DNA from 2 places in the Peribacillus sp. NJ4 genome. Region 1 is predicted to be linked to the other one. Evidence: riboswitches for the same ligand, from Rfam matches in the RefSeq annotation. Region 1 holds a riboswitch; the other holds the start of a gene.
What was found. Region 1 has a riboswitch for S-adenosylmethionine ahead of QUF94_RS21330 (methionine biosynthesis PLP-dependent protein). Riboswitches for the same ligand answer to the same signal wherever they lie in the genome.
Positions count from the first base shown of each region.

Region 2: another riboswitch for S-adenosylmethionine. It lies ahead of mmuP (S-methylmethionine permease); the one in region 1 lies ahead of QUF94_RS21330 (methionine biosynthesis PLP-dependent protein).

Region 1 covers NZ_JAUCFQ010000001.1:4,271,306-4,287,942, forward strand. The annotation lists gene QUF94_RS21285 (methionine ABC transporter ATP-binding protein) at 1-612, shown strand, start outside; gene QUF94_RS21290 (methionine ABC transporter permease) at 599-1,267, shown strand; gene QUF94_RS21295 (MetQ/NlpA family ABC transporter substrate-binding protein) at 1,321-2,142, shown strand; gene QUF94_RS21300 (iron-containing alcohol dehydrogenase family protein) at 2,207-3,313, shown strand; gene QUF94_RS21305 (NAD-dependent epimerase/dehydratase family protein) at 3,462-4,496, opposite strand; gene QUF94_RS21310 (PucR family transcriptional regulator) at 4,729-5,613, shown strand; gene QUF94_RS21315 (ABC transporter ATP-binding protein) at 5,738-6,883, shown strand; gene QUF94_RS21320 (hypothetical protein) at 6,951-7,193, opposite strand; gene fumC (class II fumarate hydratase) at 7,303-8,685, opposite strand; SAM riboswitch class I at 9,035-9,148, shown strand; gene QUF94_RS21330 (methionine biosynthesis PLP-dependent protein) at 9,234-10,346, shown strand; gene metC (cystathionine beta-lyase) at 10,343-11,524, shown strand; gene QUF94_RS21340 (type B 50S ribosomal protein L31) at 11,635-11,883, opposite strand; gene QUF94_RS21345 (ABC transporter ATP-binding protein) at 12,021-14,039, opposite strand; gene QUF94_RS21350 (ABC transporter ATP-binding protein) at 14,036-15,787, opposite strand; gene QUF94_RS21355 (hypothetical protein) at 16,300-16,470, shown strand; gene QUF94_RS21360 (DUF2515 family protein) at 16,579-16,637, shown strand, end outside.
Region 2 covers NZ_JAUCFQ010000001.1:2,500,841-2,517,477, forward strand. The annotation lists gene QUF94_RS12565 (NAD(P)/FAD-dependent oxidoreductase) at 1-97, opposite strand, end outside; gene QUF94_RS12570 (catDE operon transcriptional regulator CatR) at 252-575, opposite strand; gene QUF94_RS12575 (nitric oxide synthase oxygenase) at 812-1,918, shown strand; gene QUF94_RS12580 (hypothetical protein) at 1,982-2,251, shown strand; gene QUF94_RS12585 (magnesium transporter CorA family protein) at 2,548-3,486, shown strand; gene QUF94_RS12590 (hypothetical protein) at 3,517-3,708, opposite strand; gene QUF94_RS12595 (hypothetical protein) at 3,807-3,968, shown strand; gene QUF94_RS12600 (YuzL family protein) at 4,106-4,240, opposite strand; gene QUF94_RS12605 (YkuS family protein) at 4,339-4,590, shown strand; gene QUF94_RS12610 (OsmC family protein) at 4,636-5,091, opposite strand; gene QUF94_RS12615 (SDR family oxidoreductase) at 5,442-6,203, shown strand; gene QUF94_RS12620 (hypothetical protein) at 6,230-6,733, shown strand; gene QUF94_RS12625 (alpha/beta fold hydrolase) at 6,726-7,778, shown strand; gene QUF94_RS12630 (nitroreductase family protein) at 7,958-8,557, opposite strand; gene QUF94_RS12635 (ring-cleaving dioxygenase) at 8,801-9,778, shown strand; gene QUF94_RS12640 (ring-cleaving dioxygenase) at 9,803-10,750, shown strand; gene QUF94_RS12645 (alpha/beta hydrolase) at 10,750-11,358, shown strand; gene QUF94_RS12650 (flavin reductase family protein) at 11,379-11,987, shown strand; SAM riboswitch class I at 12,217-12,319, shown strand; gene mmuP (S-methylmethionine permease) at 12,402-13,790, shown strand; gene mmuM (homocysteine S-methyltransferase) at 13,787-14,749, shown strand; gene QUF94_RS12665 (hypothetical protein) at 15,346-15,513, shown strand; gene QUF94_RS12670 (helix-turn-helix domain-containing protein) at 16,376-16,637, opposite strand, start outside.

The DNA of each region.
Region 1 (16,637 bases):
GTCTATCCGGCACAGCTTAGCGGTGGACAGAAGCAACGGGTCGGCATAGCCCGGGCCTTAGCAAATGACCCCACCGTACTGTTATGTGATGAAGCGACTTCAGCCCTTGATCCAACAACAACAAAAGCGATTTTACAGTTATTAAAAAAAATAAGCAGGGAGCTCGGGATCACCATCGTGTTGATTACACATGAAATGGAAGTGGTCAAAGAACTATGCCACCGAGTCGCCGTCATGCAGGATGGGCGGGTAATTGAAGAAGGTTCCGTTTATGAAATATTTTCACAGCCAAAGCAGGAGTTAACGAAGCAATTCATCAGCAGTGTATTGGATTTCGAACTTCCCTCACATTTGATTGAGGGAAGTAAAGGAACGATTATTAAAATTCAATTCGAAGGGCAAACCGCCGGTGAATCGATTCTCTCCGACGCTCTCCAATCCCATTCAGTAAAGGGGAATATCCTGCACGGTAAAATTGAGTATATTCAGGATGTCCCTTTAGGCATCTTGATCATTGAGTTAATCGGTGAGGCCGCTGAAATTCATTCGGCATTGGAATATATAAAAAATCGTTCCAGTTCTGCGGAGGTGTTAAAACATGTCATTTCTTGATTCCATCGTCAATATTTTACCTGATCTTAATAAAGCCTTTCTTGAAACGATTTATATGGTCGGCGTTTCCCTTGCGGTAGCCCTTTTGATAGGTTTACCACTTGGAGTATTGCTGTTTACGACAACCAGGAATTTATTCTTTGAAAATAGCGTCGTGAATCGATCACTCGGTTTCGCAGTCAATATTGTCCGTTCAATCCCGTTCATCATTCTCTTGGTCGCCCTCCTTCCTTTAACGGAACTGCTTACTGGATCGACGATAGGGCCAAGAGCGGCTTCTGTTTCCCTGTCCGTATCCGCGATACCTTTTTTTGCAAGGATCGTGGAATCGGCATTACGTGAAATAGACAAAGGAGTGATTGAAGCTGCAATTGCCGTGGGGGCCACTCCATGGATGATCATTAAGGATGTACTTCTTCCGGAGGCAAAACCGGGAATCATTCAGGGGCTGACATTAACGACCATTTCACTGATCGGTTACTCAGCAATGGCAGGGACAATCGGCGGAGGTGGAATTGGTGACCTGGCCATCAGGTACGGTTATTACCGTTATGACAACACGGTCATGATCACGACGATCGTCGTGTTGATCTGCCTTGTACAAATCATTCAAATGGTTGGTGACAAAGCCTCATACTTAGTTAACAAACGATAGAATCAGTCATTTTTTCAATGATTCAATACATATCATTTCAGGAGGAATTTCAAATGAAGAAAATAGCTTCGTTATTATCAGTCTGTGCACTTGCCCTTGGCTTGTCAGCTTGCGGAAGCGATGATGCATCCCCAAAAACTGAAGACAAAAAAGAATTGAAGATCGGGGCGACTACCGGGCCATACGCCGATATGGTTAAAGAAGCAATCCAGCCAGGTCTGGAAGATCTCGGTTACAAAATAGAGATCGTAGAGTTCACCGACTATATCCAGCCGAATAAGTCGCTTGGCAACAACTCAATCGACGCCAACCTATTCCAGCATAAAGTGTACATGGATAACTTCGCTAAAGAAAATGATCTAACGCTTTCCGACCTTATCATAGTTCCAACAGCACCAATGGGCATATACTCGAACAAATATAAATCGTTGAAAGAAATTAAAGACGGTACATCCCTTGCATTGCCCAATGATCCGGTTAACCTTGCACGTGCACTTAAAGTGCTGGTGGATGAAGAATTGATTGAGGTTGACCCAGATGTCGACCCTTTAAAAATATCTGAAAAGGATGTAACGGAAAATCCAAAAAACATCCAATTTAAGCCATTGGAATCCGCTCAATTGCCCCGCGCAACAGACAGTGTTGACCTATCAGCTGTCCCTGGTAATTTCGCTCTCGCAGCGAAAATGGACCTCCAGGATGCCCTTGTTTTAGAAAAGATGCCAGATATGTATCGAAACGTTGTTGCAGTGAATACAAAAGATGTAGACGCTCAATTTGCCAAGGATATTAAATCAGTAGTGGAATCCGCCCAGTTTGAAAAAGTGATTGATAGCAAATTTGCCGGATTCGGAAAACCAGATTGGATGAAATGATCAAATAATCGAGGCCTGCTTTCCCTTTTCAGGGAAACAGGCCTTTACATTAAGGAGAACGAATATGAATACCCTACTGGAAGTCCGCAGCGGCCCAGCCTATTATGCCTGTAAAGCTAATGTCCTTGAAACACTGGAAGCAAAACTGAGTAAAGCGAACATTCGTAAAGTGCTCGTTATTCATGGAAGAAAATCATGGAAAGTTGCTGAACCATTTTTTCCTTCTTTCGAAAATATTGAGACGATTTTTTTCACATACGACGGGGAATGCAGTGACCCGGAAATTGAACGCGTCAAGAAGTCAGCTCTTGAACAAGGTGTGGATGCATTAATCGGCATTGGAGGCGGTAAGCTGCTCGATCTCGCCAAATCGGCCGGAAACTCGCTTCAAAAGGAAATCATCCTCATTCCAACCCTGGCTTCCACCTGCGCTGCCTGGACACCGTTAAGTGTCATTTATGATGATAATGGTTCCTATGTCCGCTATGATATTCATGAAAAAAGCGCTTGGATGTTATTTATCGAACCGGGAATTCTATTGGATTCGCCTATTGGCTATTTACGGGCAGGAATCGGCGATACATTGGCGAAATGGTATGAGGGCAATGCACTGGTCGAAAAACTTGCCACAAAGTCCGTTTGTATTGAATTGGCACATATGGCCGCAAGGCAATGTCAGGAAGTATTATTGACATATGGCGAGGAAGCCCTAGCGGATTTGGAAAAGGGCAAATGGACAGACGCACTAAAGCGTGTAATTGAAACGAACATCATCACCAGTGGTCTAGTTGGCGGCTTTGGTGACCAGTACCTGCGCATTGCCGGTGCCCACTCCATTCATAATGGCATGACTTCCATTACGCAAACTCATCATTTACTTCACGGGGAAAAAGTGGCTTATGGCATTTTAGTCCAGCTTATGTTGGAAGGGAAATTCTCAGAAATAAAACAATTACTTCCATTCTACCAGGTGCTTAAACTGCCTATGACATTGTTTGATATTGGTCTGACGGTTGAACATAGGGCGGAACTTCAAGAGATTGCAGCCCACTCTGTCAAAGAAGGGGAAGGCATCCATCTTCTTTTCCCTGATATTAACCGGGAAAAAGTGACAGCAGCCATGGAAAACCTTGAAGTCCTCACAACCCACGCAAGCACATCCATGGACTGAAAAAGCGATGGGGTTTTTCCCCATCGCTTTTTAATACATAAAGGAATCAAATCATAACATTGCTTGTTTCAAATCACCCTTTTCTCTATGCACCTATCATTAAACATAATGTGGTGCCAATCCTTCAGTCTAATAAAAGAAGCTTTCATCAGACAGTCTGTTTCCATAATCGAAGGAGATCACTTTCATGTTGTCTGTGGATACCAGCTTTTCTATCAGCTGACTCTGGTCGGTTCTTTTCCCAATCCCAAATATCTTCGAGTGTTTCAGAAAGCGGACGGAATGTTAGTCCATTATTGATGGCTTTATTGTTATCAAAAGCCAAAAATCCATTCAAAGGTTCCTTGGCTCCTGGAAAAGGGAACTCTTCCGGTATCCATAAAGGCATCTCTCCCCACGGTTCGACTTTATTGTCCATCAAGAACTTTTCAGATACCCATGTAAAGGCAGCATTGCTTCTTGTCACCTTTTTACAGTCTTCAAGTAAACGACCCATAGTTAGAGTGTAATCCGGTCCCACGGCGTTATATGCACCTGTCATACTTTTTTCTATCATTTGTATGATCCATTGAGCTAAGTCCCTTGCATCGATAAATTGGATTGGACGGCCAGGGCGTCCCGGGGATAAAACTTCTCCCCCTTCCGCTATTCTCTTAAGCCAGTATGGCAAACGGTCAGTGTAATCATATGGACCTACTATTTGGCCAGCACGAATTGACAAGACTTTCCCCGGCAGTTCTTTTTCAGCTGCTTTTTCGCTCAATGATTTTAGCGGACCATAATATTCCCCGTATATCGGTCCAGCCGTTCCACGGGTGATTTCTTCTACTTTTTCATCATTTAGTGTATGAACCGCTCCATTTTCATCAATGCCCGGTTTGCTTGGATCCTTATAAACTGAGCAGCTTGAAATATATGTATAATGTTTAACCTGATTCAGTAATCTGCAAGATTTCTCTACAGTTCGAGGGATAAAACCCGATGTGTCAATGACTGCATCCCAATGTCTTTCCTTCAACATTTCCAGATCCCCGTCGCGGTCCCCTCTTAATTGTTCGATTTCGCCAAAAACATCAGGGTTGCTTCCACGATTAAAAAGTGTGACATCATGCCCTTTCTCAATCGCAGCTTTAACTAAATACCGGCCTATAAACCGTGTACCACCCAATATTAAAATGTTCATACAATCGCCTCCTCTTAAACGATATTCCATAAAGCATACGCAAAACCCTTGCCTAAAATTAACAATACTTTCAACTTTTCTTTCAACTCGCTTTTTAACCATGAATTTGCGTTACCGGAATGATTTGACCTTGTCAGGTGGTTTTTCTTAAAAACTAGTAATATTCTTAATCTTTTGCACTTTATTCTTTTTCGCTATAATGATATGGATATGAAGAAAGAAGGTGGAGACGATGCTTGAAAATCTTAAACAAAAATTCCCGAATACTATTACCAATAAAATGGATACTGATGAAATTTCTGAATATGTTTGGTTCGAAGACTCTAGAAGTATACTTGGGATTCCCCGTTCAGAAATCACAACAGAAGAAATCCGTTTATTGGAACTGCTATTTGCTCCTTCCATAAACCCAAATAACCCAAAAACGTATCAAGACGTATCATGGAAAACTTTTTTATCCGAACCGAATGCACCATTGCCCTTAACAAGCTGGGAGAATGTTCGATTCATTCATTTCAAGCTGACTCATGCTGATTTTTCCATCTCCGATTTTGAAGACGCCTTCCTCGCTTTCGTTCCATCTGACGCAGCATTGGTCTGGGAAAATGAAACGTCAGGAATCTTAATTGAAACGGACAAGGATGAATCTTTATCAAATAATGAACTAATCGCCATTTCTTCCACGCTTGAAAGTGACTTTTATGTAAAGACACGTATGTTCACCGGGCGCTTTCACCCTGTAAATCAAGACCTTCATCATCACAGGAACCAGGAGAAAAAATGTTTTGATTTGGCACAAGTGCATCTGCCGGATCTAAAGGTTGCTAATTTGGCAGACATCATCCCCCACTCATTAATAAATGACCCTTCCGTTACGAATGCAAGGTGGTATATCAATGAGATTCTCGGCAAGACCAAGCAGGATACTGAACTTATCAAAACGATCAAAACGTATATCGAATGTAATTCCAATGCCACCTATGCCGCCAAACAGCTTTATATACATCGGAACAGCTTACAATACCGGATAGATAAATTCTCTGAAAGAACTGGTCTCGATATTAGGAACTTTCGTCACGCCTTGACTGCGTACTTGATTCTTTTACTGAATGAATAATTTTCATTACAAACAGGGGTTTTTTTCCTTTTTTGTGCAATGTGCCCATACTTTTTTCTAAACTGATAGCTTAGACTATATTTAATTGGTACAAGTAATCAAGAGTTTAAAAGGGGGATTTTTCATGGCAGAGTTAGTATTAGATCATATATTCAAGATTTATGATAAAAAGGTGACAGCTGTTAAAGACTTCAACCTTCGTGTTGCCGATAAGGAATTCATAGTTTTTGTGGGACCTTCAGGCTGCGGCAAATCGACGACTTTACGGATGATTGCCGGACTGGAAGACATTTCCCAAGGGGATTTATTTATAGACGGCAAGCGAGTCAATGATGTCCCCCCTAAAGATCGTGATATTGCGATGGTTTTCCAGAACTATGCCTTATATCCACATATGTCAGTCTATGACAATATGGCATTTGGATTAAAGCTCCGGAAAACGCCAAAAGCGGAGATCAAGCAAAGGGTCAATGAAGCTGCAAGGATCCTCGGACTTGAAGAGCTGCTAAATAGGAAACCGAAAGCCCTTTCAGGTGGTCAGCGCCAGCGTGTGGCACTAGGCCGTGCAATTGTAAGGGATGCAAAAGTATTTTTAATGGATGAGCCATTATCCAACCTCGACGCAAAGCTGCGGGTTCAAATGCGTGCTGAAATCGCAAAACTACATAAACGGCTGGACACCACAACGATATATGTCACACATGACCAAACAGAGGCAATGACCATGGCGACACGCCTTGTCGTAATGAAAGATGGTATCATCCAACAGGTCGGTGCCCCAAAAGACGTTTACGAGAAACCCATAAACGTTTTTGTCGGCGGCTTCATCGGATCGCCTGCCATGAACTTCTTTACCGGAACATTAAAAGAAGGCATGTTTAAAATTGGCGAACAAACGCTTGAAATACCCGGATTGAAGATGAAAATGCTGCGTGATCAAGGATATGTCGGAAAAGAAATGATCCTTGGTATCCGTCCGGAGGATTTCCATAACGAAGGAGATTACTTCACGGAGTCCCCCAACAGTACATTCACAACCCAAATTGATGTAGCTGAACTCATGGGCGCGGAGATCATGCTTTACTCCACATTAGAGGGGCAGGACTTCGTCGCACGGGTAGATGCCAAGAATATTATCCAGGCAGGCGAGAACATAAAACTAGCCCTTGACATGAATAAAGCACACTTTTTTGATAAAGGGACCGAACATCGCATTTTAGTTGAAGAGGACGAACAAATGCAGGAAAGCATGAAGTTATCTGCCAATTAAACGTAAAAAGACCCGTTCATGAATGGGTCTTTTTTTCGTTTATTCAAATATTAAATAAGGGTCAAATCTATTCCTGGACCAATACCACTTCATCATGTCCGCATTCAGAGCATTTCATAAGATGCGGGCATTGGCCTTTTTGAAGGGATTGAGGGTATCCATCGTTCAGCTTAAGTGTGTCGATATCCATATAAGCACTGTAATCATCATCGTAATCCATGAATTTCCCTTTATCCTCAAGATTGCTGCTGCATTCCGGGCAATTTACATGAATTTTTCTTAGACCGTTGCAAAGCGGGCATAAAGACATTGTTATTCCTCCTGTTCCCGATACTTATGATCTCAGTATTTGTTGCTTTCATTATTTTAACACATGGAAACACCCTCCCTAAAACCGGCGGGAGGGCACTCCTATGGAATTATTTATTAACCATGTCAGCGGGATCGACCCATGCTTTGAATTCATCTTCCGTGAGGAACTCCAATTTCAAGGCCGCTTCTTTTAAGGTAGAGTTGTCCTTGAATGCAGTTTTGGCGATCTTGGCTGCTTTTTCATAACCAATATGCGGGTTCAATGCTGTTACCAACATAAGGGAGCGATCTACATTTTCTTTGATCTTATCTTCATTTGCAGTGATGCCAACCGCACAATTAATGTTAAAAGAGTGAATGCCTTCCGTCAATAATTTCACTGTTTGTAGGAAGTTATAGATGATGACTGGTTTGAATACGTTCAATTCAAAGTTACCTTGGCTTGCTGCAAATCCAATTGTAGCATCGTTACCAACGATTTGTGTCGCAATCATGGTAAGCGCTTCACTCTGTGTTGGATTGACTTTACCCGGCATGATGGAGCTGCCTGGCTCATTTTCAGGAATGGCTATTTCGCCGATTCCGCTTCTAGGACCACTTGCCAGCCATCTGACATCGTTCGCAATTTTCATTAAATCCGCTGCCAATGCTTTCAAAGCACCGTGTGCATAAACGATTTCGTTATGGCTTGTCAATGCATGGAACTTATTATCCGATGTGACGAAAGGATGTCCTGTATCTGCTGCAATTTGTTTTGCGGAAAGTCCCGGGAATTCTTTTTTTGTATTGATTCCGGTTCCTACTGCCGTTCCGCCTAGAGCCAGGTTCAATAATTTTTGGCTGCTTTCCTCAATCATCGCTAGATCTTTATCAAGCATCGCTTTCCAGCCAGAAATTTCTTGTCCTAATGTCAGTGGTGTTGCATCTTGAAGATGTGTCCGGCCAATCTTCACGACATCCCAAAACTCTTTTTCTTTTGAATCGAATGTATCACGAAGTGCTTTGATGGCAGGAACCAACTTTTCAGCGACCTCCATAAAGGCTGCAATATGCATGGCGGTCGGGAAAGTATCATTGGAGCTTTGTGCCTTGTTTACATCATCATTCGGGTGAAGTGTTTCCGATTCACCATTTTCTTTTAACCATTCATTCCCTTTGTTAGCGACCACTTCATTCACGTTCATATTACTTTGCGTCCCGCTTCCCGTTTGCCAAACTACAAGCGGGAAATGTTCATCAAGCGTACCTTCAAGGATTTCGCCGCAAATCTTAACGATGGCATTCTTTTTAACTTCTGAAAGATCACCGAGATCATAGTTCACCTTTGCCGCAGCTTGTTTAACGTATGCAAATGCACGAACCAATTCAATCGGCATTTTTTCATTACCGATTTTGAAATTGTTACGGCTTCTCTCGGTCTGTGCTCCCCAATATTTATCGGCAGGAACTTTCACTTCACCCATCGTATCTCGTTCGATTCTGTAATCCATGTGTTCTCCTCCTATGTTTGCACTATTCATCGAAGACCTTAAGTATATGAAATGAATAATGTCGTATTATTCTCTCTCCTTACATTGTACAAACTTTATTATTTTAAAGCAAAAATATCCGGCCAGGCCTCCCCTTTTTCTGAAAAATTCAATTAATTCATTCAACAGGATCATTCAGGATTATCCCTGACCACATGCAAATTCCGGATATTCTTTTTAGACACGTAAAGTGTTGACACCGCTAGGCTCCAATAGACCTAGTCATGAACATCGAAGCAATATCCATCAAACTTGTTCTTGACAGTATTTTGTATTTATAGTAAATTCAAAAGAAATTGAATAATCTAAACTCTTATCGAGAGAGGTATAGGGAATGGCCCGATGACACCTCAGCAACCTTCATTTGTTTCAAACCAATGAAAAGGTGCTAATTCCACAAGTTTGTGAACTTGGAAGATAAGAAGAATGACTCGTCCCTACTTAATCAAAGTCTTCTTCTTAAAGAAGACTTTTTTTATTTTATATAACTCAAAGGAGCAGTGAAAACTATGTACAAAACTGAAACATATCTTGCTCAATTAGGAAATCGCAGCGAAACGGCGACAGGAACAGTCAATCCGCCGGTATACTTTTCAACTGCTTTTCGCCACGAAGGAATCGGTCAATCGACTGGATTCGATTACACAAGGACAGGTAATCCTACACGCCAACTATTGGAACGATCCATCGCCGATCTGGAAAAAGGCGACCAAGGGTATGCCTGCAGTTCAGGAATGGCAGCCATTTCTACTATACTGGCCTTATTTAAATCAGGTGATGCATGGATTGTCAGCGAAGATCTTTATGGGGGTACATATCGTCTGTTAGAACAAGGTTTTAAGAAATGGGGGTTGCAGTGTGACTATGTGAACACTTGTTGTTTGGAGGATATCGAAAAAGCCATCACTCCTCACACGAAAGCCATCTTCATTGAAACTCCCACTAACCCTCTTATGCAGCAAACGGATATTAGCGCCGTTGCCGCATTGGCCAAACGATTTGATTTATTGTTAATCGTTGATAATACTTTTTACACGCCTCTTATTCAACAACCCATCCTGCTTGGAGCGGATATTGTGATTCACAGTGCTACCAAGTATCTCGGTGGTCATAATGATGTGCTGGCCGGACTGATCGTGGCCAGCGGCGCGGAATTATGTGATGCACTTGCCTTCCATCATAATGGTACTGGTGCTGTCTTGAGCCCCTTTGATTCTTGGCTGTTGATGCGCGGAATGAAAACCCTGGCATTGCGGATGGATCGTCATGAAAAGAATGCAAAGGTACTTGTAGATTACTTGTCGGAACATGATTGTGTTACGGACGTATTGTATCCCGGTAGGGGCGGCATGATTTCCTTCCGCATCATTGAAGAAGCGGCGGTCAACCCATTTTTACAATCACTCTCATTAATTTCGTTTGCAGAAAGCCTTGGTGGGGTCGAAAGCTTCATCACCTATCCTGCTACACAAACACATGCCGATATACCTCTTGAAGTCAGAACGGCCAATGGGGTTTGTAATCGCCTGCTTCGCTTCTCCGTCGGCATTGAGGACAGCGACGATTTGATTCAGGATTTACAGGAAGCATTCGCACACGTAAAAAGGGAGGCACTACGATGACCGATCATGATTTTAGCTTTGAAACCAAATTACTCCATAATCAACATAAATTCGATCCGGCAACAGGCGGTGTGAGCGTCCCCATTCAGCACGCTTCCACTTTCCATCAATCCGATATCGATCAATTCGGTAAATATGATTACAGCAGAAGCGGGAACCCAACTCGCGAAGCGCTGGAAGATATCATTGCCGAACTTGAGGAAGGCACACACGGTTTTGCCTTTTCATCAGGAATGGCAGCCATTTCAACAGCTTTCCTGCTGTTGTCTGCCGGAGACCATATCGTCATTTCCGAAGACGTGTACGGAGGAACGTTCAGGATGGTCACAAGTGTTTTGACACGTTTCAATATTGAGCATACTTTCGTTGATATGACGGATCTTGAAAGCATCAAAGCGGCCATTCAGCCAAATACGAGAGCCATATACATCGAAACGCCTTCAAATCCATTACTTAAAGTGACCGATATTAAAGCCGTTTGTGAAATCGCAAAAAAAGCCGGGGCCTTAAGTTTTGTTGATAATACATTCTTGACGCCAGCATTACAGAAACCACTGAATCTGGGCGCTGATGTTGTCCTTCATAGTGCGACGAAGTTTTTATCCGGACATAGTGATGTGGTAGCTGGACTTGCTGTAGTGAAAGATCCGGAATTGGCAGTAAGACTCGGTTCCCTCCAAAACTCCTTTGGAGCGATTCTTGGTGTCCAGGACGCCTGGCTAGTAATGAGAGGTCTGAAAACCTTGTCCGTTAGAATGGAGCACTCCCAAAAAGGGGCAGAAAAGATTGCCGCCTACTTAAAGAAGCAGCCCTTGGTTAAAAAAGTGTATTATCCCGGCCTAGCAGATCATCCACAGCACGCCATCCAGAAAGGCCAGTCACTTGGAGCCGGTGCGGTCCTATCATTTGAATTGGAAAGCGAAGAAGTCTTCCGCTCTTTCGTGAACACTGTCGAGCTTCCTGTTTTTGCCGTAAGCCTTGGAGCTGTCGAATCCATATTATCCTACCCGGCCAAAATGTCCCACGCTGCCATGCCTGCTGATGAAAGGGAAAAGCGGGGCATCACGAACAGCTTGCTTCGTCTCTCTGTCGGACTTGAAAATCCGGACGATTTAATCAAGGACTTCGATGCGGCCCTTGTAAATATTGCAAAAGGGGAAGCAATTGCTGCGAAATGAAAAAAGGAGGGGTGCCCCATATTTATGGGCACCCTTTTTGTTTGCATCATTTAAATTCTTGTTCAACCCATCCATAACAAAAGGCTAACGATTTCCCGATGGCCTTACTCTCATTTCTTCATATTATATTTATCCAGGAAGCGATCCACCCGTCCGCCCTTTTCAGCAAACTTCTGCTTTCCAGTATAAAAAGGGTGCGTATCCGAACTAATCTCCACTTTTAATAATGGATACGTTTGGCCGTCTTCCCATTCGATCGTTTCATTGGATGTTTTCGTGGAACCTGTCAAAAATTTATAACCGCTGTTGGTATCCATGAATACTACTTGTCGATAATCGGGATGAATTTCTTGTTTCACTATTATCACCTCATCGTTAGTATAGGTATATGTTAAACGTAATGATTACTATTATCAAGAATTGTGCTTGAAGGTGCCAATAACGGCACCTTCATTATAAGTTTAATCTTGATTATCCATACTTATTCAATTGTGTTTCAACCGGCCATCCCTTTATGCGGCCCAGCCTGCAGCTCATACATTTGATAGTACTTCCCTTTTAGTTCCATTAATTCTTCATGTGTACCTTGCTCAGCAATCCGCCCTTTATCCAGTACAAGAATTTGGTCGGCATTTTTAATCGTGGAGAGTCTATGTGCAATGATGAAGGTCGTTCTCCCTTTTTTCAGCACTTCCATTCCCTTCTGGATAATTGCCTCGGTTTCTGTGTCGATGCTTGCCGTCGCTTCATCCAAAATCAATATCGCCGGATTGAATGCAAGAGCACGTGCAAAAGAGATTAGCTGCCGCTGTCCAGAAGACAACGTTCCTCCTTTTTCAATCACAGGTTCATCCAGCCCTAAAGGAAGATGCTTCAGCACTTTGTCGCCCCCTACATCCCTTAATGATTTTTCAACCATTTCCCTTGTGATGCCTTTATGATTCAGACTGATATTGGAAGCAATGGTGCCAGTAAATAAATAGGGATCCTGGAGGACGATTCCCATATGCTCCCTAAGCGTTTGATGGGGAATATCCAAAATATTTCTTCCGTCAATTTTGATTTGCCCATCACTACTGTCATAAAAACGGAACAATAAATTCATTATGGAACTTTTTCCTGATCCAGTATGGCCAACTAAAGCGATCGTTTCCCCTTGTTTAGCTGAGAAGGAAATGTCCCTTAACACATATTCATTATCCTTATAGCCAAAAGAAACATTTTCGAATTGCACGTTTCCTTTGTATCTGGATATGTTTTCATCACTGACTGCCAATCCCTGCTCATCCAATAAACTGAATGCCCGCTCCCCTGCAACAAGTGCCTGTTCTAGGTTAGCGAACTGATTGACGATTCCGTGAAGCGGATGAAGCAGGCGGCTGATCAAATCAACAATTGCATACATCATCCCTAAAGAAATGGCTGAACTCGCTGTAAGGGAAATCCCCCCGAAATACCAGACGAATGCCACTAGCGCCAGAACTTTAATGACACCAATTAAGTTTCCACCCGTCAACGAATTCAAATGGAGCATTTTATTTTGATAGGAATAGTGCTCCCGGTTCAAATTTTCAAAAGATTGCTTCGTCTCCTTTTCACGTCCAAATGCCTGAATGATGCTCATTCCAGAAATGGATTCATTGATCATCCCATTAATATCGCTGACCCGTTCCCGAATGATGTGATTATATTTTGAGGCGAATTTACGGTATACCGTCGTCCAGATAACGATGATCGGAATGAGTAAAAGCCCAATGGTACCGACACGTGCATCCAGAATGAACAAAGCAATCAGAACGCCGAAGATATTAATCGTACTCGAGAAGAAGTTGGCGAGCACCGTTACATATAATTCCCGGATCGCTTCCGTATCATTAGTGACCCTGGCTACCACTTTTCCCGCTGGCATATTATCGAAATAGCGTATCGGTAAACGGGAAATATGCGTAAAAATATCATTTCGCATCTTTTGAATGATTCGGTTCGCCGCTTTCTGCAAATAAAAACTCTGCCCATATTGAAAAATGGAGGAAATGATGACAAGGCCAAAATAAAAAGCCACAAGCTTAAAAATTCGCGGAATTTCCGGTTGATAAAACCGCATCACTTCCTGACTGGTCAATTTAACCGCTTGCACCCGTTGCTCTTTCCCGTCTTTCTTGATGATCAACGATTGGTTCTCCAAGCTTCTTCGGCCATCCATAGGCACGGCTTCATCTACGAAGACAAATTGATTGCCAACCTGCAAAACGCGGACTTCCCTGCCTTTCATCTCACCTTCATTAAAGTAATCGGCCCGTTTATACCAATTTTCATCATACTTAACAGCATCTTTTCCTTTAACCGTTTCATACCAGGAAGATTCGATGCCAAGTATATGTGAATCGATGATTTTCTTGGCAATGAATGGACCCGTCAAATCGGCGGCTACCGAAAGTGCCAGCATGATCAGGGCGCCAATGATCAATTTTTTATATAGTGCAGCATAATTAAAAAGTTTCTTTACGACCTTCATGCCTTCACCTCCGTCCCTTGGTCAACCTGCTGTCGATCGTATTGCTCCCTATACCAGCCATTATTCTGCAGTAAATCTCCGTGAGTCCCCTCTTCGATGACCTCCCCGCTGTCCAACACGATAATCCTATCCGCGTGCTGAACGGCTGATAAGCGATGTGTTGTGATGATGGTCGTTTTCCCTGCCCGTTCATTTTGAATGTTTTCGATGATGGTCGTTTCCGTTTTCGCATCTACAGCGGATAAGGAATCATCCAATATAAGGATTTCCGGATTTTTGATCAGTGCCCTGGCAATCGAGATCCTCTGCTTTTGCCCTCCAGATAGAGCGACACCTTTCTCACCGACGAGTGTCTCAAGACGGTTAGGCAGCATCATTAAGTCCTTCTCAAAATCCGCAAGCCGGATAGCTTCAGCTAGTTCATCTTCTGTTGCATCCATTTTACCGAATAAGATATTTTCCCTAACAGACTTCGAGAATAAAAAATGGTCCTGTGGAACGTAACCGATCCAGTTACGAATATCTTCCAGATCCAGTTGCTCCAACGGAATTCCCGCCAAAGCAATTTCTCCTGTTCCTAGAGGATATTCCCGTAGCAATTGCTTCACGAATGTCGTTTTTCCACTTCCTGTTTTCCCGACGATACCCAATGTTTGACCACGCTCAAGCTGTACAGAAATATTGGATAGATTGACTACTGAAGAGGAAGGGTATGTAAAAAACACTTGATCGAATTCAATATTTTCCGGATTTGGAATACTCTCCAAACCCAATGGGTTCTTCACATCCGCTTCATATGAAAGGGTATCTTGAACACGATCCAGCGAAGCATTTCCCCTTTGCATGACATTGATCAGTTCACCCACCGCAATCATCGGCCAAATTAACATGCCTAGGTAAACATTGAACGAAACCAGTCCGCCAAGAGTTATGGCCTGTTGAAAAACAAGATAAGCCCCATAGCCCAAACCGATTAAATAACTGATTCCGATGATGATGCTGATCGTTGGATCAAAAAGGGCGTCGATTCTAGCCACGGCGAGATTTTTGCGATATACATCCTCCGTCATTTCATCAAATCGTTTTTCATCCTCCCGTTCCTGGACATAAGCCCGGATGACACGGATACCTGAAATGGATTCCAGGACCTTGTCATTTAAAGAACCGAAGGCAGCTTGTGCATCAGTAAAACGTTTGTAAATTTTTTTCACGTATATTTGCATCATCACTGCCATGATCGGAAGTGGCAGCACCGCCGCAATCGTCAACTGCCAGCTGATGGTGGCTCCCATCATGACCACAACCGTAATGGTGAACAGCACCGCATCAACTAGCGTCAATATCCCGAAACCAGCTGTGAGGGATATTGCCTTTAAATCATTGGTTGCCCTTGCCATTAAATCCCCTGTACGGTTTTTTTCATAAAAAGTCGGCGTCATTTTCAGCAAATGGCCCATAAATCCGGACCTTAGTTTTCGTTCGGCCAAGTTTCCGCCGCCGAATAACAGATAACTCCATAAGTACCCAAATAGGTAGCTGCCGCTCAGTACCAGAAGCAAATAAATAACGTATTTCATGACATCTTCCTGCGTCATGCTTCCACTGTTCATATCATCGATGGCATTCCCGACTAATTTTGGCGGGATCACCTCCAAGATATTCACTAGACATAGGAATAAAATGGCCAAGGTATAACGCCGCCACTGTTCTTTAAAGAACCAGGACAACTTTTTAAAAATCGCAAACATGAATTCCCCTCCCTTTTGTTCAAACCTTTCCCTTCGCTAACCGCTTTCTGGATCTCCGGGGTGCAGTAAGATTCCCAATTTCTTTTGTCTCATTTAAAATTCCTCCTATCTTTTATATGGAAAGGATGCTATTGCACCTGAATCCAAAATGCCAAAAAAGCCTCCGCCAATTAGCGGAAGCTTTTTTAGATGTGTAAGAACACATATAAAAGCGCAGGCCGCGAAAATTCCACAACCTGCGCTTAAAATGATGAATGAACACGTTCTCAATCCTTTGTCTAGAACGACAAAGTCTCAGGGCAGGCGGACGTATGATATTCGGTTGTAACATCCATATGCTTAACTGATTTAGTCATGACGTTCGCCTCCTTTTACATTGATTAATGGTAATTTTTAACTTATATTTAAAGATTACTACGTGTGTATATTTTTGTCAATTGTGACTTTTCTAGATTATTGATGGATAATCCTTTATTCTTATAAGAATGACGTAACCTAAGGAGGTTCAGCATATGCACTGGAGAAAATATATACTCCTGGCGGTTCCCTTTTTACTTTCATCCATTTTCATCTTATTTGCCGTACCGGTCCAATATAGACCGTTATCCTTCATTCCTGTGTTACTTTTCTGGATAGTTTATTATATTTTATTGTACAGGGAAAAGAAGAAGAAAAATAACTGATGACAAAAGAAAACCATCAAGGGCGTTGCAAATGTAACGCCCCTTTCTTGACGGCTCTGCATATAATGATCGAAAAACATTCGTGGTGATCGTATGTTCTCCCAATATGTGCAGAAGTTGTTAGGCAAAAACCCTGTCAAAACCAAACCCATCATCGATGCTGAAAG
Region 2 (16,637 bases), 1.8 Mb from region 1:
CAATGACGATAATATCATGTTTATATCTACCGAGCTGGATGGCTGCCTGAATACCGGCTATACCGCCACCAATAATAATGCAATCTGCTTGCTTCATGAATTCACCGCCCATACAATTTGGAATAACCCTAGTGTTATTCTATCTGTAAAAAATATACCACTTGTAGCAGGCGCTTAAACAAATGCACGATATAAAAAAAGGGAAAGTTCGCCAGCTGGCGACCTTTCCCCCTTTTCTTCAAATGCCTATTTCATTGATTCTGTATTGGTTCGAGCCATTCTTGTGCCCATTTTTGGATTTCGTTCATTACCGGTGCAAGAGCCTTGCCTTTTTCAGTTAAAGAATATTCAATCCTGACCGGTGTCTCTGGATATACGTCCCTTTTTACAATACCTTCAATTTCCAAGTCCTTTAAACGTTCAGAAAGAATCCTGCCGCTGATCGGGAAGGCAGATTCAATATTACAAAACCGTTGAGGGCCATTAAGCAATTGATTGACAATCAATCCAGTCCAGCGTTTACTCAAGATTTGCATTCCTTTTTCAAAGCGTGGACAAAGTGTCGTATTATTCATCATATCACCCCATTATTATTATATTATAATGCATTTACCTCTTAGGTAACAACTTTACCGATTATTATTTAGTTACTAGAGATGTTATGGTATAAGAAATTTATAAGCTTACTTTAAGTATTAACAAAAAAATTCTGCCTCGGAATTGCCACATTTTAAAAAGATATGCTCTTTAAAAATGTGTTCATTTAGAGATACTATGAAAAATATGTTACTTTATTATGGAAGTCAAAGTTATGCAAATGGAAGGATCCGTGGGAAAGATGAGTGATTTACTGCAGGAGGCCGTATCCTTTATCAGGACAAGCTATCCGGAATTGTTGAAAACGGAAGAGGAAATAAATGACAGGGTTGAACAAATCAAAAGGGAAATTAATGAAACAGACAGATATGAACATACATATGAAGAATTAGTATATGGTGCTAAATTAGCTTGGCGTAATAGTAATCGCTGCATCGGTCGCTTTTTTTGGGAGTCGCTGAGGGTGATTGATAAAAGGATGATTCAAAGCGAACAAGAAATTGTATCGGCTTTATTTGACCATATCGAATTCGCTACGAATAATGGAAACATCAGGCCAGTGATTACAATTTTCAAACAGAAAGATCATGAAGGGAAATTGGATATTTGGAATCATCAGCTTATTCGTTATGCTGGATATGAGACGGAAAATGGTGTAATTGGCGATTCAAGTTCAATAGAATTCACCAAGAAATGTATGGCATTGGGATGGGAAGGGAAATTTGGACCTTTCGATATATTACCCATTGTAGTCCAATTGGAAGGGAAAACCCCTAATTTTCATGAAATTCCTGAAAGTCTCGTTAAAGAAGTGCCAATCACACACCCGGAGCTTAAATGGTTCAAAGATCTTCAAATCAAATGGTATGCAGTTCCAATCATTTCTGGTATGAGGCTAGAAATTGGCGGTATTACCTATTCAGCTGCACCATTTAATGGGTGGTACATGGGAACGGAGATTGGTGCCAGAAACCTTGCTGATGAAGAACGCTACAATATGCTTCCAGCAATCGGGGAGAGGATGGGCTTGGATATTAAGCGTGATTCGACTTTATGGAAAGATCGAGCCTTGATCGAACTGAATGATGCCGTCCTACATTCGTTTAAAAAACATGGAGTCAGCATTGTTGATCATCATACTGCAGCTAAACAATTCAAGAAATTCGAAGAAAAAGAAACTTCTTGTGACCGGAAAGTAACAGGGGACTGGACATGGTTAATTCCACCGGTGTCTCCAGCTACGACGCACGTTTTTCATAAGCCGTATGACAATGAAATAATGAAACCTAATTTCTTTTATCAAAAGCCTCCATATAAATAAAGGTTTACATTAACTGGCATTGGGTATATATATATTAATCCAATAAAAAGGGGGAAGGTAATGATGGCATTAGGAAGAAACGCATTATTACTAGGAGTCGGAGTTGCCGGAGTCTCATTTTTATCAAATAAAACGAACAGAGTAAAAGTGAAGGGCATATGGTCCAATGCAAAAGATAAGACATTAAGCTTTTGGAATAGGAAGGCTTCAGAGCTAGACCCTGTAATTGAAAAGGCTGGTCACCCTGATCCATATGATCATGAAGATAATAAAATGGTAGATGAAGGCGCCATGTATGGTGTTCACTATTATAATAATGCAAAGCATGGATAATCAAAAATCGCTTGGGGATTCCCAAGCGATTTTTTTATCCTGGTAAAAAACAGATAATTGCGAATTTTAAACCAGGTATTCAAGGTGGTAAATTCGTTATTGTACTTTAAAAGAATAAGGATTAAGATTAAAGAATCGAAAGGAAGTGGATACGAGTGAGCAGCAGTTCTTATGATCCTGAACCCAGAAAGCAAGAGGAAGCCGATATGATGCTAGAAGTCGAGACTGTTATTCTCCCTGAGTATCTGCTCGAAGAAGGTAAATAAGGCTTTCTCTATAGAAGAGGAGGTCAACTAATGATTGAAATCTACAAGACGGATGAAAACCGTCACCTAAATAATATCGAGGAAATGACAAAAGGTTCCTGGGTGAATATCGTCGCGCCCACTGAAGCTGAAATAAGTTATATATGCACGACTTTGAAGTTACCGATCAATTTCATGAAAGACCCGCTGGACGATGAGGAAAGGCCTCGGATAGAAAAAGAAGATGATAATGTTTTAATAATTGTTGATTTTCCATATTTGACCCGGGACGAAGCCGACTTACCCATCTTCGAAACGATTCCCATAGGGATGATCTTTACCAAAGACTGTTTTATTACGGTATCTTTGAAAGAAACACCCATATTGGCGAATTTCAAAAACAATAAGATTAAAGGGTTTTTCACCAATAAGAAAACAAGGTTTGCTTTACAATTATTATTTGAAATTTCATCTTATTATTTACGTTATCTGAAACAGATTAACAAAATGACGAATGAAGCGGAACGTGAATTGCATCAGTCCATGAAAAATAAAGAACTGTATACTTTCTTGGCTTTGGAAAAAAGCCTCGTTTATTTTACGACATCATTGAAATCCAATCGGGTAGTACTTGATAAGATCCTCCGTTTTAATTATTTGAAAATGTATGAAGAAGATAAAGAATTACTTGAGGACGTAATCATCGAAAATGCACAGGCAATTGAAATGGCAGAAGTGTATCTCTCGATTCTTAGCGGGATGATGGATGCATTCGCTTCGATTATTTCCAATAATGTCAATAATGCCATGAAGTTTCTAACCTCAGTGACAATTATTTTAACGCTCCCGACGATGGTGGCAAGTTTTTACGGAATGAATGTGGAACTGCCATTTGAACATAATCCGTATGCTTTCATCTTTACATTATTAATTGCCATCACTTTAGCGGGGACGACAGCATTCATTTTTTGGAAGAAAAAATATTTTTAAAATTAACCGGCTTATTAAGCCGGTTTTGTTTTATTCCTCAAAAAAATCAGCAAATCCCTCACTGTTGATCCGATCGGTATAGGGATTCTCATCATTTACATTCTTTGCATCCAAATTCGTTTTAATTACTAAACGGGGACTCTGTGAAGGTTCCCTGATGATACGGTCGTTCAACTCTTTAAAATCCGGTACATCCTTATTGCCGGGTTTGTTTGGTTCCAATAAAACCACCTCCATTAGTATCTTTGCAATAAACGGTGGGGTATATTCATGAATATTCTTAGGTTTGGGAAGGATAAAGGACTGAGGAGGAGATCATGATGACGAAATGGAATGAGCAAGCCGCTCCCGATAATAATTTAAAGGCAAGTGATTTAAACCAGGATGAAGCCGGGAGATCAAAAATGAGTTCAAAAGCCAAAGATGGGGATCACCTGAATGATCTTAAGATCCAACAGGAAATCAGAAAGCAAAATCTATAAGAAAAGAGCCTGGTCGAAAGTAAGGAAACTGGGTATGTTACATTTACATTGGATTAAGCAGAGGAAAACGCTTGGCTGTTAAACCAAGCGTTTTTTGTGTAACATGTACACGGAAAAATCCATGATAGTTTAGGTTATCATGAACGCTTTTGCTTTTTAAGTGAAGATGGTTGAGTGAAGGACCCGGTTTCTTTCGTAGTGGTACCTTGTCCCTCTACCTGAGAAGAACCTAAACGAGTTTGTGAAGCATCTTTCTTGTGTTTACCATTCATTTTTATCACCTCGATATTACTTTCCCTATTTCCTTTGCATCCTATACATATATTGAAGGTGAAAAGGACAGGTTAGAAAGTAGAGGAGGTGTGTGTTGATGTCAAAAATCGGTGTTGAAGAATCATTAACGAATATTCAGGAAGCACTTCGTGAAAAAGGTTTTGATGTTGTGGAGATTAAACAAGAAGCTGACGCAAAAAACGTGGATTGTTGTGTGGTTACAGGAATGGATAGTAATGTGATGGGAATAAGCGATACTTCATTAAAAGCGTCTATCATAGAGGCAAATGGTTTAACGGCTGATGAAGTGTGCCGCCAGGTTGAAAATAAAGTGAACGCAATTCAATAGTTCAAAAAGTGCCTAACCCAATATTGGGTTAGGCACTTTTTCTGTTCAAGGTTGTTGTGATATGGAAATTGTCACGTTCAATTCCACCGCTACATTACCTTTGATCGCTCTTGAAATCATACAAGAAGTTTCAGCTTTTTCAGCAAGTACCCTCGCTTTTTCAGCCACTTTTTCTGATGTATCCCGTGCTAATACTAGTGTAGGGCGATGTATGATCTTCTTGTAGGTGAATACACCATTTGTAACATCCACTAAGGCTTCCGATTGCATGGTCAAGCTGTCCTTTTCTATATGGGCTCGCTCTAACATGGCAGCAAAGGTAATGATATAGCAGGTCGAGGCCGCTCCAAGCAGCATTTCATCGGGATTAGTGCCAATCCCTGGTCCCTCCATTTCCGTAGGGATACTTATCTGTGTTTGCAGATTTCCTGATTGAATCGTGCCGATATCATTTCTGCCGCCAGGCCATTCCGCGGTTAAATGAAAGTGATGTAACGTCATATTTTTAACCTCCTTACTATATCTAATAGTGTAAACGATTAAACAGGTTATGTATTCGATTTTGCTCGAAAGTGTTGAATCGTCGAATTAAGATTCCAAATGGCCGAAAAAAGTGTCGATCTGTTCGAATAATCTCCGAAAATGCCGAATAATGTGCCCGTTCGGTCGAATTTCTCACAAACGACGAAAAAAACTTACAGTGTGTCCAGTTAGGATTGGTCAAACAAAAGGCAGAGGCATTAGGCTATTTTAAGCACCATATTGGATAGGCTTTTCTATAATAATATAGATTAGTTATATAAATAATAATTCATTACGGAAGGGCTGAAAAGTTGACTACTTTAAGTAATATGTTCGATTTGACTAATAAAACGGCAATCATTACCGGTGGCGGTAGGGGACTGGGCAAACAGATTGCCATGGCGTTGGGGGAGGCAGGAGCAAATATAGCCATTGCCTCACGAAATCTTCCTGTATGTAAAGAGGTATGCGAACACTTGCAATCAATGGGGATTAAGGCAGTTGCCTTTGAATGTGATATCACGAAAGAGAGTGATATTGATCATGTGGTACAGGAAACGGTTGCCCAATTCGGTACGATTGATATTCTTGTCAATAATAGCGGCACGTCCTGGGCAGGGCCGCTATTTGATCTTCCCAAGGATAAGTGGGAAAAAGTATTGAATGTAAATGTTACAGGTACTTTCCTGTTTTCACAGGCTGTAGCGAAGATCATGAAGCAGCAAAATTCCGGAAAAATCATAAATATTGCATCTGTGACGGGTCTTGGCGGGACGTTTCCAGAGCTATTGGATACCATTGCTTATAACACCAGTAAGGGTGCCGTCATTACATTGACTAAGGATTTAGGGGTAAAGCTCGCTAGGTACGGTATCCAAGTAAATGCGATAGCACCTGGATTCTTCCCGACTAGGATCTCAAAGAATATTCTTGAAAATTCCAACTATGACATATTAGGTAAAACTCCTGCGGGCCGGTTTGGCAACGATGATGATTTAAAGGGAGCTGCCGTATTTTTAGCCTCAAAGGCTTCTGACTATATGGTTGGTCATGTTTTGATCATTGACGGGGGAATATCGGCAGCAGTATAAACGGAGGAGAAGGAAGGAAGATATATATGGCGGAAAAATCAAATTTTTTTAAAGGACTTAAACTGATAGGCACACAAAAAGAGCAGCAGCTGAATGATAAAATCAAGGGTTTGCTAAATAATCGTGAATTAATAGAAAGAATAAGCGATAATGCACAAATGCAGATTCCAAGAATAAATAGGATGCAGGAAGAATCAGAAAGAATGTCCATCATCATGAATTATCCAACAAAAAAAGATGTGGCGAGTGTAGCGAAATTAATCATCCAGCTCGAAGAAAAGATTGATAGGTTAGAAGAGTTGGTCTATACACTTGTTGAGGATAGAGAAGGGACTGCTAAAGGTAATTCTTCATTACGCAATAAACGGAATGCCAATTCATCGCGCAGTATGAAAAAGAAATCAAGATTGGAATCCAATGAAATGGAAGGGAGTAAAAAAAGGATATCGGATTTTATAAATAACTCTTTGTTGTTAAGTGCACAGTTGCCTGAGGTCGATTCAATTGGACAGGGGAATTCAAATGGCTAAGCGGAAAGTGCCGAAAAATCAATCCGAATCCATAACTAAATGGAAACATTTTATGGATATTCCCAATCAGCCAATGCCTGAAGTGGGACTGACGCCGAAAAAAGCGGTGTGGAAAAAAAATAAATCAACGCTTTGGTATTATCCGTCAGCACAAAAAAAATATGATGTACCGGTTTTTCTTATATATTCACTAATCAATACTCCTTTGATTCTTGATTTGTCCCCAGGGAATAGTTTAATAGAATCTTTTGTAAATGAAGGTTTTGATGTGTATTTGCTTGATTTTGGAAGCCCGGGGTTTGAAGATGGTGAAATATCGATCGAAGATTATATCATCGATTATATTCAAAAAGGGGTGCAGCGTGCATTACGCCACTCTGGAGCATCAGAAATTACAGTTATGGGGTTTTGCCTCGGCGGTACAATAGCCGCAATATATGCTGCCATTGCAAACGAGCCAATCAAGAATTTGATCCTCTCCGTTACACCGGTAGATTTCAGTGCCTCAGAATTTTTTGATAAATGGCAGGAAGCGTTAAAGGAAGGTACCGCGAATTTTGACGAGACGATCGATATTTATCAAACGATCCCAGCCAGTGCAGTCAAATATGGAATCCGGTTAATTACATCTCCAATCTATTTATCACCCTATTTATCTTTATTGAATCAAGCGGATGATGAGGAATACGTCCAAAATTGGCGCCGTTTCAATGCTTGGGCTAATGGGCATGTACCATTATCCGGAGCAGCCGCAAAACAAATAACCAAAGAACTTTTAATGAAAAATAGCTTGGTTAATGGTGGTTTCAAGGTAAGGGGAAAAAAAGCAAAGCTATCAAAAATTAATGCTAGTGTTTTGGTCATAGCTAGTAAGTATGATCGATTGGTCCCACAGGAAATGATTTATCCGGTAATGGAGCATTTAACATGCAAGGATAAGACATTCAGTCTACTGAAAAGTGGACATGCTGTAAAACAATATTCGGGTGAACTCCCATCTTATTTGAAGGAATGGCTACCAGGGCGTTCTTCCCCAATTCAATAGGTTACTAGGGGGGCGAAATGTACGTTTTGAACGACAATGAGTATAATAAAATCATGCCGGTTGTAGAATTTATGGGCTTTGCGTCATTGATATTTTCAAAATTCTTTGCTACATTCCCAGATTATTAAAGTGAAATAAAAGTAAGGGCTGGCTCAGTATGTAGAGCCGGCCCTAATGTATTATTGATAATATTTCACTCGTTCTTCAAGTGGTGAGACGGCTTTATCGCCAGGCTCTGCAGTGGGTTTTCCAAAAGGCATCTGTGCGATGAGTTTCCAGTCGCGTGATATATCCCATGTCTTTCTCACCTCGTCATCGATTAAAGGATTATAATGCTGAAGACTTGCACCAAACCCCTCAATTTCCAAGGAAGTCCATACGACAAATTGTAAAATGGCAGATGATTGGTTAGACCAAATCGGGAAGTTTTCGGCATACGTCTTGAATTGTTCTTGAAGCCTTTCTATAATGGCCTGATCTTCAAAGAATAAAACCGTACCATAACCATTTATAAATGACTTTATTTTTTCTTCCGTTTTTTCAAAATCTTTGTCACCGACTGCTTTTCTTAATGTTTCTTTTGTGATATTCCATAATTGGTCGTGGCTTTTCCCGGTTAAAACAATCACTCTTGCACTTTGTGAGTTGAAAGCGGAAGGGGAATATTGAACGGCATGATCGATAACTTCCTTAATCCTTTTATTAGGGACGACAATTTCCTTACTAAGGGAATAATATGAGCGCCTATCTTCAATTGCACTTGAAAAATCTTTAGCCATATATCACACCTCCATTAATTATACCGACTTATTTTGACCTGATATTATTATTTTATTAAGTGAATGGTTTGAAATATTTGAATCAGGAATGGTTGACAAATATATAAATGTCGTTTATCTTTAATTCAAGATATTTTTATTAAAAGTGTTGTGTATAACAGATTAGATACCTTGAATTCGAGATATTATTGGCGGATAATTCATCTCCTTAAGGGGAGATTTATAAAGATAGGAGTGGTACGGATGGAATTAAAAGGATTACATCATGTTTCGGCGATTACAGCTAGAGCGGGAAACAACTTTGAATTCTACACGAAAGTATTAGGGATGCGATTAATCAAAAAAACGGTGAATCAAGATGATATTCGTGTGTATCACTTATTTTATGGAGACCAAATTGGTTCACCGGGAACGGAACTGACATTTTTTGAAATTCCCAATGCTGCCCGCACTCATGAAGGAAACAATAGTATTTCAGAAATTTCTTTACGGGTGAGGGATGATGAAGCACTCGAATATTGGAAAAAACGGTTTGTGGAATCCAAGGTTGATCATGATGAAATATCAACCCGTTTCCAAAGGAAGGTTCTTTCTTTTAAAGATCCTGAAGGGCAAAGGCTTCTTCTTGTTTCCGATCAGGATAATAAAGGCGTTCAAGGAGGGTTACCATGGGATGGAAGCCCTGTACCGCAAGAGTTTTCCATACTAGGATTAGGACCAGTTAAACTTACTGTACCCAATATTGAACAAACGCAAAGCGTTCTTACCGAAGTATTGGGGTTCAGGAAATCAGGCACATACCCATCCTCAATTAGGGGGCAAAATCCGATTGTCGTCTACGAGACAGGTGAGGGAGGAACAGGAGCGGAAGTCCATGTCGAAGAAAGGAATGACATTCCCCGAGAACGATTGGGGAGAGGCGGAGTACACCATGTTGCCTTCCGGGTGGATAATGAAGTAGAACTGAGAAAATGGATAGAGAAAATTAGTGAATCGAAATTCGTGAACTCGGGATATGTGGACCGCTTTTATTTTCGTTCACTATATTTTAGGGAGCCGAATGGCATATTATTTGAATTAGCGACTGATGGACCTGGTTTTGCAGTGGATGAAGCAGAGGAGCACCTAGGCGAGAACCTTGCACTGCCACCATTTTTAGAATCGAAAAGAAAAGATATTGAATCGAATTTAAAACCCCTGAATACTAAATCAACAAATTAATCAACGGGAAAGGAAGTAATCGGCATGAGAAAGCAAAATGCAGGAATACATCATATAACCGCAATTGTAGGCAATCCTCAAGAGAATGTGGATTTTTATGCTGGAGTATTAGGAATGCGTATGGTGAAGAAAACTGTTAATTTTGATGATCCAGGCACCTATCACTTATATTTCGGAGATGAATCAGGTTCACCGGGTACTATCATCACTTTCTTTCCTTGGCCTGGGGCATACCGAGGGACAATTGGCTCTGGACAAGTGGGGATTACGACATATGCCATTCCGGAAGGTTCAATGGGCTTCTGGGAAATGCGTTTGGGTAAATTTAATATAGACTTTGAAAAGTCATCACGTTTCGGTGAGGAATATCTGAAATTCCAAGACCCACATGGTTTGCAACTTGAACTGGTTGAGCGTAAAGAAGGTAAAAATAGCGAGTGGTCATTCGGCGGTGTACCAGCTGATAAGGCAGTCAAGGGATTTGGCGGTGCTGTATTATTGACGTCAAAACCGATCAAAACGATGGAACTATTAGAGGAAGTGATGGGCCTGCAAAAGATCGGGGAAGAGGACGATTTCATCCGCTTCAAATCCACATCGGACATCGGAAATTTAATAGATGTTAAAAAAACCGTTTTGCCAAATGGAAAAATCGGAGTAGGAACTGTCCATCATCTGGCATGGCGTGCAAGCGATAATGAAGATCATAAAGAATGGCGAGAACATATCGGTAACAATGGCTATGGCGTGACCCCATTTACAGACCGTCAATACTTCGATGCCATTTATTTCCGGGAAGATGGAGGCATACTCTTTGAAGTTGCCACAGATCCACCTGGCTTTGCTCATGATGAGACGAAGGAAACGATGGGTAGTAAATTGATGCTCCCGCCATGGCTGGAAGAAAAAAGGGGAATCATGGAGAAAACGTTACTGCCGGCAGTGCCGAGAGTACTAGAGGAGGATAAATGATGAAACATATTTTTCAAAAAGGAAGTAATCCAGAAGCTCCGTTACTTTTGCTTTTACATGGTACTGGAGGAACGGAATCAGATCTCTTGCCATTATCGGAAATGGTTTCACCGGGTTCATCCGTATTGAGTGTACGGGGAAATGTCCTTGAAAACGGAATGCCTCGTTTTTTCCGCCGGTTAGCTGAAGGGGTTTTTGACGAAGAAGATTTGATTTTCCGTACGAATGAGCTTAATGACTTCTTGGAATTAGCGTCCGGACAATATGACTTCGACCGTGACAGAGTGGTAGCATTAGGTTATTCTAATGGTGCAAATATAGCGGCAAGTTTGATGTTCCATTTCGAAGGGGCACTACAAGGAGCGATTCTTCATCATCCAATGGTGCCTAGACGCGGGATTGCTATGCCGTCACTCTCAGATATACCAGTATTTATTGCTGCAGGTAAAAACGATCCGATTTGCCCGGCAGAAGAAACGGATGAACTTAATCAACTTTTATTGCAAGCTGGTGCTTCGGTGGAAGTTCACTGGGAAAATTACGGTCATCAGTTAACACGTTCAGAGGTCGAGGCAGCAGGTTCATGGTTTCATAAGAACTTTATATAAGAATGAAAGAGGGAATGAAGATGATTTCAGTAAATCCTGAAGGTCTGACTGAACGGGAAAATTATAAGTTTTTGACTGGAAGCATTATACCGAGACCCATAGCTCTCGTTACGACACAATCCGAAACCGGTACCATCAATATAGCGCCGTTCAGCTTTTTTAACATAGTCAGTTCCAATCCTCCGATGATTTCCATTTCTGTTCAACGGAAAGAAGGAGTTTCAAAGGACACTGCAAGAAATGCAATTCAATCAGGGGAATTCGTTGTTCATATCACTGATGAAAATAATGTTGCTGATGCAAATCGAACGGCCAAGGAACTCCCATCGGATGAAAGTGAATTGGGCCTGACCAATTTCACGACGGCTGTTAGTGATAAGGTATCCGTACCAGGATTGCAAGAAGCGAAGGTACGCTTTGAATGTACATTAGAGCATGCGATTCCATTGGGAGGTTCCCTAGATAAACCTGGTTGTGATTTATTGATAGGTAAAATAGTCTGCTATCATATAGAGCAAGATATTTACCATAATGGCCGAATTGACCAGAATGGGCTTAAACCTGTAGCAAGATTAGCGGGTCATACTTATACAAAACTAGGGGAATTATTTGAAATGGAACGACCTTAAGTGATAAGAAAGAAAAAATGGCGTCATCTTTTAAGATGTCGTCATTTTTTTTATACCAAAATTATTCCCGATTAGAATTATCTGCAATTCTAATACGGTGAGCGACTGTACCAAAACAAGCAATCATGCCGGAGGTGACAAAATCGTCTGAATGTAAAGGGAATTCTTTATATTCCAAAACAAAACTTGACAATTTTTTCATAGATTGATAAAGTTATAAAAAATTAATTTCTTATCCAGAGAGGTGGAGGGACTGGCCCTATGAAACCTCAGCAACAGGTCTGCTAAGACACTGTGCTAATTCCAGGGGGTGAAACCTTGATAGATAAGACCGTACGTTTTTATTTGTCAGTAGCGCACTCTTTTTAGAGTGCGTTTTCGTTTTTTCTGGATGCAGGATAAAGGAGAGTATGAATGGAGAACAAAAGGAAACAGGAATTTCAAAGGGAAATGAAAACACGGCATTTAATCATGCTATCGCTTGGCGGGGTGATTGGAACAGGTTTGTTCTTAAGTTCGGGTTATACGATTCAGCAGGCTGGCCCGTTGGGCACCATCCTTTCGTATCTGATTGGAGCATTAGTGGTTTATCTAGTCATGCTATGTCTAGGTGAACTGGCAGTACATATGCCCGAGACAGGTGCGTTTCATAGCTACGCAGCAAAATACATCGGACCAGGGACAGGGTTTACAGTAGCTTGGTTATATTGGTTAACCTGGACTGTTGCACTAGGTTCGGAATTCACGGCTGCAGGATTGTTGATGCAGCGATGGTTTCCATCAATCAATGTCTGGATATGGAGTGCTCTATTTGCCATATTGGTCTTGGCATTAAATGCTTGGACCGTTAAGTTTTTCGCTGAATCCGAATTTTGGTTTGCGTCTATAAAGGTAATTGCGATTGTGATATTTATTATTTTGGGAGCAGCGACAATGGTAGGTTTTATTCCAATGACTAACTCACAACCAGCACCGCTATTTTCCAATTTTACAAGTGCAGGTTTATTTCCGAATGGTGCTTTTGCCATTATAATGACGATGCTTGCGGTGAATTTCGCATTTTCTGGAACTGAATTAATCGGAATTGCAGCTGGAGAAACTGTGAATCCAGAAAAAACGATACCAAAGGCAATCCGCATGACATTATGGAGATTGATCATCTTTTTTGTAGGAACCATCGTTGTATTATCCGCATTATTGCCTGTTTCGGATGCAAGCGTATTAGAGAGCCCCTTTGTTGCAGTTCTTGAACGAATTGGAGTGCCATATGCAGCGGATATCATGAACTTTGTTATTTTAACTGCCATTTTGTCTGCTGCAAACTCAGGTCTATATGCCTCTTCCAGAATGCTTTGGTCCCTTGCAGATAAGAAAACGATATCACCAATATTTGCAAAATTAACAAAAAGAGGCGTTCCGATAAATGCAGTCATTTTCAGTATGTTGGGTGGTGGTTTAGCCTTGTTCTCGAGTATTATTGCACCGGATACGGTGTATATCGTCCTTGTATCCATTTCGGGTCTAGCCGTGGTTGTAGTTTGGATGAGTATTAGCGCTTCACAGTTCCTATTCCGAAGACGTTTTATAAAAGAAGGAAATTCAGTAAATGATTTGGCTTATCGTACACCATTATATCCGTTCGTACCAATCGTTTCTTTCATGCTTTGTCTTGCTTCATGTATAGGAATTGCCTTTGATCCTACACAACGGATAGCACTTTATTGTGGTATTCCATTTATTTTGTTTTGCTATGGAACTTATTATATTACACAATCTTCAAAGAAAAGAGGAGTAAAACCATGAAGAATAAAATAAACCCAATTGACGCTATTTTACGAGATCATTCAGTCATGATTCTGGACGGAGCTCTAGCTACAGAGCTCGAGCGGTATGGATGTGATTTGGACGATCCCCTGTGGTCTGCACGTGTATTACTTGAAAATCCAGAAGTGATTTATCAGGTTCACTCTGCATATTTTCGTGCTGGAGCGGACTGTGCGATAACTGCAAGCTACCAAGCCACCGTTGAAGGTTTCTCCCTGCGTGGGATCCAAGAAAAAGAGGCCATGGAGTTAATTCGGAAAACGGTGTTACTCGCAAGGAAAGCAAGGGATGATTATTGGAAGGATGAAACGCAAACAAATAGACCTAAGCCATTGGTTGCTGCATCAGTTGGACCTTATGGGGCGTACCTTGCAGATGGTTCAGAATATGTAGGAAACTATGGTGTTTCAGATGAAACCTTAGTAGAATTTCATCGCCCAAGAATATCAGCTTTGATTGAAGCAGGTGCTGATCTCTTAGCATTTGAAACGATTCCATCCCTTCAAGAAGCAAAAGTATTGGATTCATTATTGAAGGATTATCCAGAAGTGTATGCTTGGCTATCCTTTTCTTTGAAAGATGAGAAAGCGATAAGTGACGGTACATTGCTGGAGGAGTGTACGAGGTTGTTTGAGGAAAGTGAGCAAATTGCAGCGATTGGCATTAACTGTGCACCAGTATCAGTTGTCACGGAAGCTATCAATGTGTTGAGTGCAAACACGAAAAAACCAATTATTGTTTATCCGAATTCTGGTGAAACTTATAATCCGGATACCAAAACATGGCATGGTCAAGAATCTTGTAACAAGTTCAACCTGAAATCCGAAGAATGGCACCATGCAGGGGCACGTTTGATTGGAGGTTGCTGCAGAACGGCACCTCATCATATTGAAGAGATTTCAAGAAAGTGGCGACCATCCGAGGTGGTATCCTCATAGCCTTTTTTCTGGATTTCAAAATGTTTTTATTAGCTATGTAAGAAGTGGGAAAACCCTCCCTCTCGTCTTGTCAAAAATAAAAAGAACAGGAATCGTCTTAATCAGGCGGTTCCTGTTCTTTTTGTCTCTTTATTCAGATTTGAGTTATTGGAAGGAAAGGGAGAATTGCTTATTGTTTCTAGGGGCTTCTGAAATAAGTGATTCGTTTCATGTATGCACTTGACCGAATTGCGCCTACTTAACGGTGGTTGCGGATTTTGCCGCTTGATTGCCTGGATCATGATGTACAATTAGACGAATATTGAACGAGAAAGGAGGGATTTGGAAATATTAGTTGCTATCTCTCGGGATTAAGAGAGGAATGAATCCGATTTTGCAGCAGGTTCAGATTCACCTTTACTTATTTAGCCAAACTGCTTAAGGCAACAATGAAAAACAGCCTTCATTAAAGCAAGAAACAATGAAATATGAGTCAACCTAGAATGAAAGTTCCTTATTAATAAAATGATTCACGATCAGTAAAAAGGGAAATTAAATCATATTTTTTTTACGCTTGGGAAAACTAAATAAACAAGAATAGAAAGGAGAGAATGAATATGAGTCGTGGTAAAAATTTTAATCACAAAGAAAAAGGACATCCAGGGAATTTACCTAATAATAGAATAAGCGAAGAGAAAGAACATAGTCGACAATATGAACAGATTGAGGATATTGTCACACATGAAGCTTTTAAAAATCGTGAAAAAGAAGACGAGATGCCTTAATTATTTGGGAAGCAGTATATAGTTTAGTCATTTTTAAATATCGCTCATAACATAGTACTAGCAAGGTATTGCAATTATTATTGTTTGCATAAGCAATTTCCCATTCTAGTAAGGCTTATAAAATTTCGCTTTCCGAAAAACAGCACATGAATAATAACGTTTGTTCCACTTCATCATGATGGTTCCAACATTCAGCTTCGTATTTGCTTTTAAAGATTTCATTAATTTCCATATATGGGATTGGGAAAAAACCATGAGCTTTGCTATGGTTTTTTCTTTCATTGCAAATAATAAAGAGGGAAAGTCGGAGTGATTAAATGTAAATAAGCGTATAAATGGAGGGAAAAACGGAAGAATTACAAAAAATTCTGTTAAAATTTTTTGTAAGAAAAGTGGAAAACAGGATAAAAATAATGGAGGATCTATGATAAGACGACTTTCTTCTATTAAATGATAAAAACCTCCAACTTACTTTCTCGGGACATTAGTTTTCATTGCAGAGCCCAGACCAGTTAGTAGTATAATCTATTTGTACACATATTCTCTTTTCATAAAAAATAGCAATCATTTTAGTCATGAAAGTGCGAACTTCAATAACTAGGACAACTTATCCTAACAAAAGTTAAGGGAGTTCATGTTCTTAAAGAATCCATCAAGCCTACCATATCCTAATTTTCCAAGTAAGTTAAAACCCAACTATCAGGTGATAGTGCAATAAGTCCACTTTATAACTATAAGACCCTGCTTTATGTCATACGGTTATGTCCCTCATAAATGCTGCAGGAAAATAATAATGTCCGCAATTTGAATTCGTATATTTGTTGCTAAATGAAAGGTTATATCAGATTCCACTTACCAGAACTTAGCCCAATGGCTCTTTTGTTTTATTAAGTTTATCTCGATTTACTTCCACTTCTCGCTTAGCTCTAATAAAAGCAATAAATTGAATCGTTTCTTCTTCAGAAAGAGAAATTCCATCGACAGAAAGCTTCATATTTGATAAATCGGTTAATTCCAAGACCTGAAGTGATTCTGTGGAAACCTCTTTAGGCAGAGAAGCTGGATAATCTACTCTACCTAGAAGATAATCGGTGGATGTATCATATAAGCCGGCTAATAAATTA